Regions from separate parts of the Psychrobacillus sp. FSL K6-1415 genome, predicted to be linked through region 2. Evidence: predicted binding sites of a transcription regulator. Region 2 holds the regulator's gene; each other region holds the start of a gene.
The links. Region 2 encodes Rex, which represses fermentation and respiration genes when NADH is low (regulators of the CRP and FNR family bind a similar motif). Its sites were predicted from a motif close to TTGTGAAATATTTCACAA; they were not measured.
Positions count from the first base shown of each region.

Region 1: a site for Rex is predicted at 1,348-1,365, ahead of MKY60_RS08580 (cytochrome c oxidase subunit 2A). Genes of this name have one in related genera too.
Region 3: a site for Rex is predicted at 1,626-1,643, ahead of MKY60_RS16250 (TIGR04053 family radical SAM/SPASM domain-containing protein). Genes of this name have one in related genera too.

Region 1 is NZ_JBBOOQ010000001.1:1,837,626-1,840,911, forward strand. Features, by position in the region: gene MKY60_RS08570 (b(o/a)3-type cytochrome-c oxidase subunit 1) at 1-663, opposite strand, end outside; gene MKY60_RS08575 (cytochrome B5) at 664-1,140, opposite strand; gene MKY60_RS08580 (cytochrome c oxidase subunit 2A) at 1,162-1,284, opposite strand; gene MKY60_RS08585 (chemotaxis protein CheX) at 1,483-1,935, opposite strand; gene MKY60_RS08590 (dynamin family protein) at 2,583-3,286, shown strand, end outside.
Region 2 is NZ_JBBOOQ010000001.1:3,585,529-3,588,814, reverse strand. Features, by position in the region: gene MKY60_RS17560 (ABC-F family ATP-binding cassette domain-containing protein) at 1-1,508, opposite strand, end outside; gene MKY60_RS17555 (redox-sensing transcriptional repressor Rex) at 1,639-2,280, shown strand; gene MKY60_RS17550 (CPBP family intramembrane glutamic endopeptidase) at 2,326-3,063, opposite strand; gene groES (co-chaperone GroES) at 3,251-3,286, shown strand, end outside.
Region 3 is NZ_JBBOOQ010000001.1:3,345,350-3,348,635, forward strand. Features, by position in the region: gene MKY60_RS16245 (NUDIX hydrolase) at 1-241, opposite strand, end outside; gene MKY60_RS16250 (TIGR04053 family radical SAM/SPASM domain-containing protein) at 411-1,544, opposite strand; gene MKY60_RS16255 (DUF2249 domain-containing protein) at 1,720-1,959, opposite strand; gene MKY60_RS16260 (Crp/Fnr family transcriptional regulator) at 2,133-2,825, shown strand; gene MKY60_RS16265 (hypothetical protein) at 2,885-3,151, opposite strand; gene MKY60_RS16270 (class I SAM-dependent methyltransferase) at 3,179-3,286, opposite strand, start outside.

The sequences.
Region 1 (3,286 bases), 1.7 Mb from region 2:
ACGAGAAAGAAGAACATCCACTTTATCAACCCAGCCCAATGACCAAGGAATTAATTGGAATACAACTTCCACAGCTACACCTAGAGAACAAATAATCCACATTGCCATATTGACAATTACCATAAAGGATAGGAGGGGACTAGATTCACCTGGATGCACTTTACGCCATTCTCTATACTTCATAATTTTTGCTAGTCCAACAATCCATGATCCTACTACTACTAATGCCATTCCCACATAAAAAATCCAGTGTGCTTGAAGAGGGGCATAGAATGTATATAATACAGAAGCTTCATTAAGTAATACCATTGTTGCAGCTGCAATCGTACCAGTAGTCATTATCCAGAAACCAATCCAACCTAGTGAACGTTGTTTGTTTGTAAAAGTTCCAGAAGTTCTACTCATAGCAGCAATTTGGAATCCTAGTATAAAATATGTTGTTAAAATAAGGCCGAGTAACACACCATGAACAGTTAAAACTTGATAATAACCGATTCCCCAAGGGAGTGTAAACTTACCAGAGCGAACTAAAACCTGTAATAATCCACAAAGACCTCCGATGAATAAAGCGATAAATGCTACATATATATGAGCAAGGGCTAACTTACCATCACGACGATCCACCTTTGTAAATTCTTTTGCTTTTTCTTTAATCGTTGTCATTTACTCCACCACCTTTAACATGGACGTCATAGTAGAATGTCCTATGCCACAATATTCATTACATAAGATTAAAAACTCGCCAGATTTGTCCACAGTTGTTACATATTCTGAAACATAACCTGGTTCTAATATCATGTTAATATTTGTTCCTACAATTTGAAATCCATGGACAACATCTTTAGTAGTTGCTATGAACTTTACGGTGGAACCTAATGGAACTTCAATCTCAGGCGGATTATAGTAGAATGCAGATGCAACTAGCACTACCTCATAATCCCATTCTTTACCTTCTACTTTATGAACCCCTGGATTATTAAAAGGTACAATCTCATCAACTCGCTCAGGATCGATGTAAACTTTTCCAGTTGGGGGATGTGAGCCATAATGAAATGCACTAAAACCTACTATAAATAAAAATAATACCAATGAGCTAATCCCAAAAGTTAGCCACCATTTTTCATACTTATGAATATGCATAAGTCTTTAACCTCCATTAAATTAAAATCTATCAATGAATAAGTAAAATGCCATGAACCAAGAAACTAATATAAATAAACCGACAAAACCAACAGAATAAAGAGTTCCTTTTAAATCAGGATTTTTTTCTTTCTTTTTCGACATTTACTTACACCTCCTCCTATTCAACTTGTATAATTCCATAATAAATTGATTGGTTAATAGATGATGTGATAAAAATCACACGAACGGATGCAAACTGTGAACTATATGTGAAATGTGAAAGTATAGATGAGTAATTACTTAATTAGATTGATTTTTTACATAAAAAAAGAACCATCCTTAAAAAGGAGGCTCTGCTTTTTATTCATCTATTGTTAAGATAATTGTCATCTCACCAACATTCTCAATCTCTACTGGAAGTTTGAAAGCATGTTGAAATCCAAATAACCGAGTAGTGCCGACTATAACAGTAGGTGGTGTAATATCGATTTCAACGCCATTTCCTGCAACGGAGGTACATATATTTCCTGCGACCATATTTCCAAGTTCGCCTGTAAATGATTCGAGCATTTCACCTTCTAATGGCATGCCGAACATGGTTGCTCCAATTGCAGAAAAGGATTCAGCGGAGGAGTCAATAATTATACGTCCTTTAATATCACCGATAATTCCTATTAGTACACCCATTTCTTTTTGCTCGAATGGTTGAACCATTAAGGAAGGGGATTTAATATCCATTGCAATTGGTATGACTGATTTTAATGATTGGATGGTTCCATTTAAAATTGTTTGTATATGTTTTGAAGCGCTCATTTCTTCCCTCCATCTAGTATAGATGTATCAATTTTATCATGTAATATAGGAAAAAAGAATAGGAATTGTAGAATTTTAAAATATACTATGGTATTATGTCGATGAGAATGAATATCAAATTCAGTTGAGAGGGCGATTTATATGTTAGCAATTATAATTGGAGCATCTCTTATAGTGTACAGTGTGTTAACTGTATATATTTTAAAGTCTACTGCGCCAAAGACCAAAATAATATGAATAACCCAGATGACTTTATTTGTGCATACAAATAGAGTCATTTTTTTCTTTTTATCGTTTTGGTAGGGAAGCTTATATATGCTTTTTACACAGATGTGTGCTTGACGCTCGCTACATGAGCCTTCTAGGATGGTCGCAATAGTAAAGCACCATCTGAAACGTAAATCACAGTAGTACTTATCCTAAGTTTTAGAAAGAGCAAATCTATACTGAGTATCCTTCTAACATTAAGGGTGGTAACTATAGATGAAAGGTATTGCACAAAATAAAATGAGAGCGTTTGCATCTCAAACTGCGATTAATTAATGGTTTTCATTTATATAAAAGAGTCAAAGAATATTGTTACAGGCTTTAAATTTTTGCTATGATAGATGTACATTGTCGAATTATGAAGGAGATATACTTTTAATATGCAGAACTCAAATGAATTACAAATGATAAAAGAACAAAATGCATTACTTGCAACTGTTTTCCAACAAAATAATGATGACGAACGCTATCGTAAATCTAAACTGTTTGCTGGCAAATTGGAAAAAGGAACATTTACAATTGCGTTTGCAGGTCACTTTTCTGCCGGGAAATCTAGTATGATTAATGCTTTGGTTAATGAACAATTACTTCCAACTAGCCCGATTCCAACTTCTGCAAATATCGTTACTGTCCAAAATACAGGTGAAAACTATGCTTTAGTCCACTTTGTGGAGCAGCCACCAGTTAGGTTTTCTGGGGAGTATGATATTCAATTAGTTAAAAAATACTCAAAAGATGGAAGTAAAGTTTCCCAAATTGAAATAGGTCATGCTGGTTCTAGTCTCCCTGAAGGAATTACCATAATGGATACCCCTGGGGTTGACTCGACTGATGATGCACATCGTATTTCCACTGAGTCTGCATTGCATTTGGCTGATATAGTTTTTTACGTTATGGATTATAATCATGTACAGTCAGAGCTAAACTTTCAATTTACGAAACAATTGCTTCATTATAATGAAAATGTATATCTAATCGTAAACCAAGTGGATAAACATAGAGAGGAAGAATTACCTTTTACAGCCTATAAGCAATCAGTTGCAGATGCATTCAAATCTTGGTCTGTCGATCCAAAAGGAATTTT
Region 2 (3,286 bases):
TCATGGGATACGAATATGATAGTCCCGGGGAAGTCGAGTAATGCATTTTCGAGAACTTCTTTACTGTCTAAGTCTAAATGGTTGGTAGGCTCATCGAGTACGAGTGTGTTCGCTTTTAAAAGCATTAGCTTTGCAAGAGCGAGTCTTGCCTTTTCACCACCGGATAGTGTAGATACCGTTTTTTGTACATCATCTCCTGAAAACAAGAAACGGCCTAATACAGTGCGGACATCTCGTTCATTCATCAACGGCCATTCATCCCATAGTTCTTGTAAAGCTGTTTTGTTGCCAGTTAATGCAGCTTGTTCTTGATCATAGTATCCAAATTGGACATTCGTACCATACTGGATTTTCCCATCAGCGGCATTTAATTGTTTCATAATTGTTTTTAGTAAAGTTGATTTGCCCACTCCATTTGGTCCAACGAGTGCAATGCGGTCTTGCTTGTACACAGAGAAGGAAATATTCGATGAAACAGTTTTGTTTGGATAGCCAACTGCAATTTGCTCCAGACGAAGTACGTCATTGCCACTTGGTCGATCGATAGTAAATCCGAAAGAAGCAGATTTTTCATCACCATCTGGGGATTCCATCCAATCTGTTTTCTCAATAACTTTACGTCTAGATTGAGCCATTTTAGTTGTAGAGGCACGGGCAAGATTTTTACTGACAAAATCCTCGAGCTTTGCTTTTTCCTCTTGCTGTTTTTCATACTTCTTTCTATCTAACTCATAGTTTTTTGCTTTTTGCGTTAAGTACGAACTGTAGTTGCCAACGTATCTTACTACATTATGCCGAGATACTTCGTAAACAAAGTTGACTACTTGGTCTAAAAAGTAACGGTCATGTGAGACGATAAGAACTGCACCGCTATAATTTTTCAGATAGTTTTCTAAAAAGCTTAGCGTTTGAATGTCCAAATGGTTGGTAGGCTCATCGAGGATTAGCAAGTCTGGCTTACTTAGAAGCATTTTTGCAAGTGCTAGCCTCGTTTTTTGTCCTCCTGACAATGCTTGGACAGGCTTATCATAATCATCTGGGAAAAACTGCATGCCGTGTAATATAGAGCGTATATCTGATTCGAAGCGATAGCCACCTGCCTCATTAAAGGCTAACTGTAATTCATCGTACGTTGCTGCCACTCTTGCATAAGCTTCAGTATCTTCATATATAGTAGGGTCTGCCATTTGTGATTCTAGGGAACGAAGCTCTTTTTCAGAGTTAATGAGATGACTAAAGATTGTCTTCATTTCCTCCCAGATTGTCAATTTAGATTCGAGACCTGCATGCTGTTCTAAATAGCCAAGACGAATATTTTTTGGCATAATTATTTCGCCTGAATCATACGACATTTCACCTGCTATTATTTTAAGTAGTGTAGATTTTCCGGCACCGTTTCTACCAACAAGGGCAACCCGGTCTCGATCCTGAACCTCTAGCTTTACGTTAGTTAATATATCTTCACCGTTAAAGGATTTTGTTATTTGATTGACTTGTAAAACAATCACAATTATTCGCACCTCAATTCTATCCTTAGTGTAATAGATAGGGCTTGTCGTTGCAACGCTCTAGGTTTACAATGGTAGAAATGTCTAGTAAGATAATAACGATTTGTTTGACTAAACTAGGAGGATTTTTATGAAGCCAGAAATACCGAGAATTCCTCAAGCAACTACGAAAAGACTTCCATTATATTATAGATTTTTACAAAGCTTTCATAATGCTGGGCACAAACGAGTTTCTTCGCAGGAATTGAGTGAAGCGATGAAAATCGATTCCGCAACAATTAGGAGAGATTTCTCTCATTTTGGTGCGCTTGGAAAAAAGGGTTACGGTTATGACGTTCCGACTTTACTTGAGTTTTTCCGTAAAACACTCGATCAGGATGAGGCTGCGAATGTTGCGCTCATTGGAGTTGGAAGTTTGGGAACTGCTTTTCTAAAGTATAATTTCCAAAAAAACCATAATACAAAAATTGTCGTGGCATTCGATACAAAGGCTCCGGTAGAAGGAACGACCATAAGTGATATTCCTGTGTATCATTCGAGTGTTATGCTTGAAAAGCTAGAGGAATATGGAATTGAACTGGTCATTTTTACTTTGCCAAGTCGATCTGCACAGCAAGTAGCCGATCAATTAGAAGCTTCTTCTATTAAAGGGATATTAAACTTTACACCAATACGTTTACAAACAACCGATGCTATCCGTGTACATACCATCGATCTTTCTGTAGAATTACAGACTCTTATTTATTTAATAAGAAATGAACTGACTGAATAACAAAAAAAGCCTTTGACCATAATGCTAACAGGTCAAAGGCTTTTATTAATGAAAAAATAGGAACTGCATATTTGAATATTGTTTAAGAAACTGTTGAATTTCCTCACCGTAAAATTGAACTAGCACAACAAATCCATTTAATAACATATGGGAGATAATTGATGCGATAATTCGCTTTGTCTTGTAATAGATAAATGCGAATATAAATCCGGAAACCGCATATAGTAGTATGTGCGTAAAGTCAAAGTGAATAATTCCAAACACAATTGCACTTACAGAAGCGGCTACAAAGAAATTCGTTTTTGGCAACAGAGTTCCGAAAATGATTCTTCGGAATATCAGCTCCTCTAATATAGGGGCAAAAATGACAATTGAAAAAATAGCTAATGGTACGGTATGGGCAATTTCTATAAACTGAGTTGTATTTTCTGATCCAGGATCCACACCAAATTTAAGCTCGATGCTTGCTGCAATACCCTGTCCTACAAATACTAGAAAGAAACCAGCAATTCCCCAACCGATCGTTTGGAGGGTTGGGCTTGGCTTACCATTTAGTGGCTTCAAGTAAGTCTTGTCTTTACGGATGATTAGCAGGGTGATCAATGTAGCGATTCCCATGCTAAGAAATACCCACCAACCAGAAATGAAAAGTGCTGGATTTTCCACTCCTTTAGCTTCTAATAGGGTATAAAGCTCTGGTAGGAACGGGACAAGTATACCTGAAGATAGTTGCATTATACAGTAAACGATTAAAATGTATATACCAGTTTTTTGTTGTTTCATAAACAGTTTTATTCCTCTCTATATGTACCTTCTTTTCTTATTGTATCGGAAATAGAAAATAAAAGAAAAAGATAGCTTCTTACTTGCAAAATGTTCTGTGATTAATTATTATTATAAGTGTGTTAGCACTCAAAGAGTAAGAGTGCTAATAATATTACATTTTACTATTTTAGGGAGGTAGTTTCACTTGTTAAGACCATTAGGTGATCGTATCGTAATCGAA
Region 3 (3,286 bases), 240 kb from region 2:
CTTTGAAAAAATTTTCATTTATCCAAAGCATTCGGTCTACGTTCACTTCAACGCCGAGCTCTTCTTGAATTTCACGCTTCACTGCATCTACACTTTTTTCGTTCATTTTAATACGTCCACCTGGAACATAAAAGTATGGCTGACCTTTATCTTGCATAATTAGCAACTTGTTATCCTTCACTATTAAACCCGCCACTCGGTAATTAAATCTACCTTCTGTAGTATTAAAAGATATATCCATTTCTTCCCCTCTATTCTGTGTTCAATTAATAATTTATTTTTCAGACTAATATATCTATACTACTCGTTTTAGTCTTCCTTGCCCAGATTTTTCACCATGAGTTGGGTTCGTTTAGACACATACAAAACAAAAACAAGTAATAGCTTTTCCTCTATTACTTGTCTTCACGTTATACGGATGGTTGCTTTTTTTTCTTGCGCATGGACTGTGGAATATACATGCAGTATGGTTCGCTTTCCATATAATCCCCTGTTAGATTGTATGCTCTGGATCTGGATCCTCCGCACACTTTATTGTACTCGCACACTCCACATTTCCCTTTATATTTATCGGGACTCCGAAGGTTTTGGAATACATCAGAATTACGGTAAATATCTGCTAATGGTGTTTGACGGACATTGCCAACTTTTATCGGGAGTAGTCCACTTGGGAAAACATCACCTGTATGCGAAATAAAGACAAAGCCATTTCCATCGTTTACTCCTTTTGGCGCTCGACCCAATCCATCAATTTTACCGGTATCCCCCATAGTCAATGCATCTTCATAGAAAATATGATCTTCATCGCTCAATCCTTTTTGTTCACGTAGTTTTTGTTGAATAACTACACGGCGATAATGCTGTGCAGCAGTTGTTTTAATATCAAATGGCACACGTTTAGAGAGGTTATAAAGCCATCTAAACACTTTTTCATGCTCTGCGGGTGAGATCATATCTGTTTCTTTCCCTCTACCAGTTGGAACTAGGAAGAACACACTCCAAAGGACACAATTAAGCTTCTCCACCATTTCTGCTAGTTCATCCAAGTATTCATAGTTATATTTTGAAATAACGGTATTAATCTGTAAAGGCATCTCTAATTCATTTAAATATTCGATAGCCTTCATCGTCAAATCAAACGATCCAGTTGTACCTCTAAAGTGATCGTGAACTTCAGCACAATGACCATCTATACTAAAAGCCCATCTAGCTAGTCCAATATCTTTTGCCTTTTGCATTGCTTCTTTTGTTACATTCGGAGTAGCTGATGGAGTCATAGATACACGGACTCCTTTTTTAATAGCGTACTCTGCAATATCAAATACATCCGGTCGTTCCAAAGGATCCCCACCTGTAAATACAAGCAATGGATTTTCCATCTCATAAATATCATCTATTAACTTTTTCCCTTCATCTAGCGTTAACTCCAATGGATGTCTATGATGCTGAGCCTCTGCACGACAATGTAAACAATGAAGCTGACATGCACGGGTTAACTCCCAGATAACGATAAATGGATTTTCATTATAATCTCTTGAAAACATATTTTTTTCCTCCTAATTTATTTCCTAAAATGACCGTAAGTTAACTTATACTTGGATTTTAACATTTTCACTTTTAATCCGAAGTGATATTATTCACATAATAAATAGGAAGATATGACAAACAATAAACAAAAAGATCCCGAAATAGCTCTCTCTAGGATCTTTAAGTGAAATATTATTTTTTGCCGATAGCGACTCTCCAATGATCAGGACCATTTTCAATATATTCCCATGTGTATGTGTCTTCACGTTCCATCATAAATTGATAGAGCAATGGTTTTGGATCATGGTCATTGGAAAGCTCCAAAAACTCTCCAGACTGTAAAGCATCAAATGCCTCGAATATTCTAGGATGACGAATTCTTGGTTCAATATCTGGTGCGTTTAGTTTTACTGCAAATTGAATATTACTCACTTTAGTTTCCCTCCAATATTTTTGATTCTGTTCATATCATAATGCTTACCATTCTAAACTGAAGTGAGGATAAACACATATCCCCTATGATTTTAATCACTTGTCATTGTTCTCCAAAGAGAAACTATTGATGGTACAATGAAAAGGACAATCGCAGGGAAAGGATGAGCTATATGAACGTAGAATCGATACAAGCACTTCTACAACGGTTTTCCTTATTTAAAGATTTGACCAATGCAGAAATAGAACCAATACTTGACTTGGCAAAGAATCGGTTATATCGCCAAGGAACACATATTTTTATGCAAGACGATCCACTAACTAATGTTTACTTTATTCATCAAGGGCAGATAAAAATATATCGTACTGATATGCAAGGAAAAGAACAAATCGTCAATGTTCTCGGCGAAGGTGAAATGTTCCCTCATATGGGTTTCTTTCGAAAAGGCACCTATCCCGCTCATGCCGAGGTATTAGAGGATGCAATTTTAATATATATACCTATTCATTTGTTTGAGGAATTTCTAAAAACTAATCCAGAAATTTGTGTAAAGATTTTCAGTATACTCGGAGATAAAATCGTAGACTTACAAAATCGTTTAGAAGAAAAAATGTTACACAATACATACGAGCAAATTATTCTATTATTATTACGCTTAGCAAAAAGTCATGGGAAGAAATTTGATGACGATCACTATATCTTCACAACGCAGTTCACAAACCGAGATTTAGCAAATATGATCGGCTCGAGCCGCGAAACAGTTAGCAGAACTCTTACTTCTTTAAAAAAGTCAAAACTAATAAGCTCTAATCCAGCAGGCAATATTATTTTGAACATGGACAAATTAAAAGATGAATTGTTTTAAGACAAAAAGGCAACCAAATTAATTGGATGCCTTTTTTATGATTATTAGAAATTGACATATTAAAAAAATAATACCTTTGAAATTAACAGCAATATAACGATTGACGAAATAGATCTGATCCAAATAACTTTTTTACTAACACCAGCTTTATTTTCCAGATAATTTATATAAGAAAACGTAAGAATAAACCCAAAGAAAGGTAGCAAATAACCTGAACTAACTTCAATAGTTTCATAATATTTGATGATAGTTACTGTTAAAAGAATCAGACCTAATGCACCTACAAACGTATGAAAATATAAAGTGAACTTATTGTCTTCTTCCAATTTCTCTCCTCCATCTAAAAGCACATACTATTTTTTTGTAACTTTAATAATCATAGTAGTCGGGAATCTCTTTGCTTTATATAAAGAATAATATCGATAAGATACTTCTTCTGGAGCCGTTTCATAATTTACTGA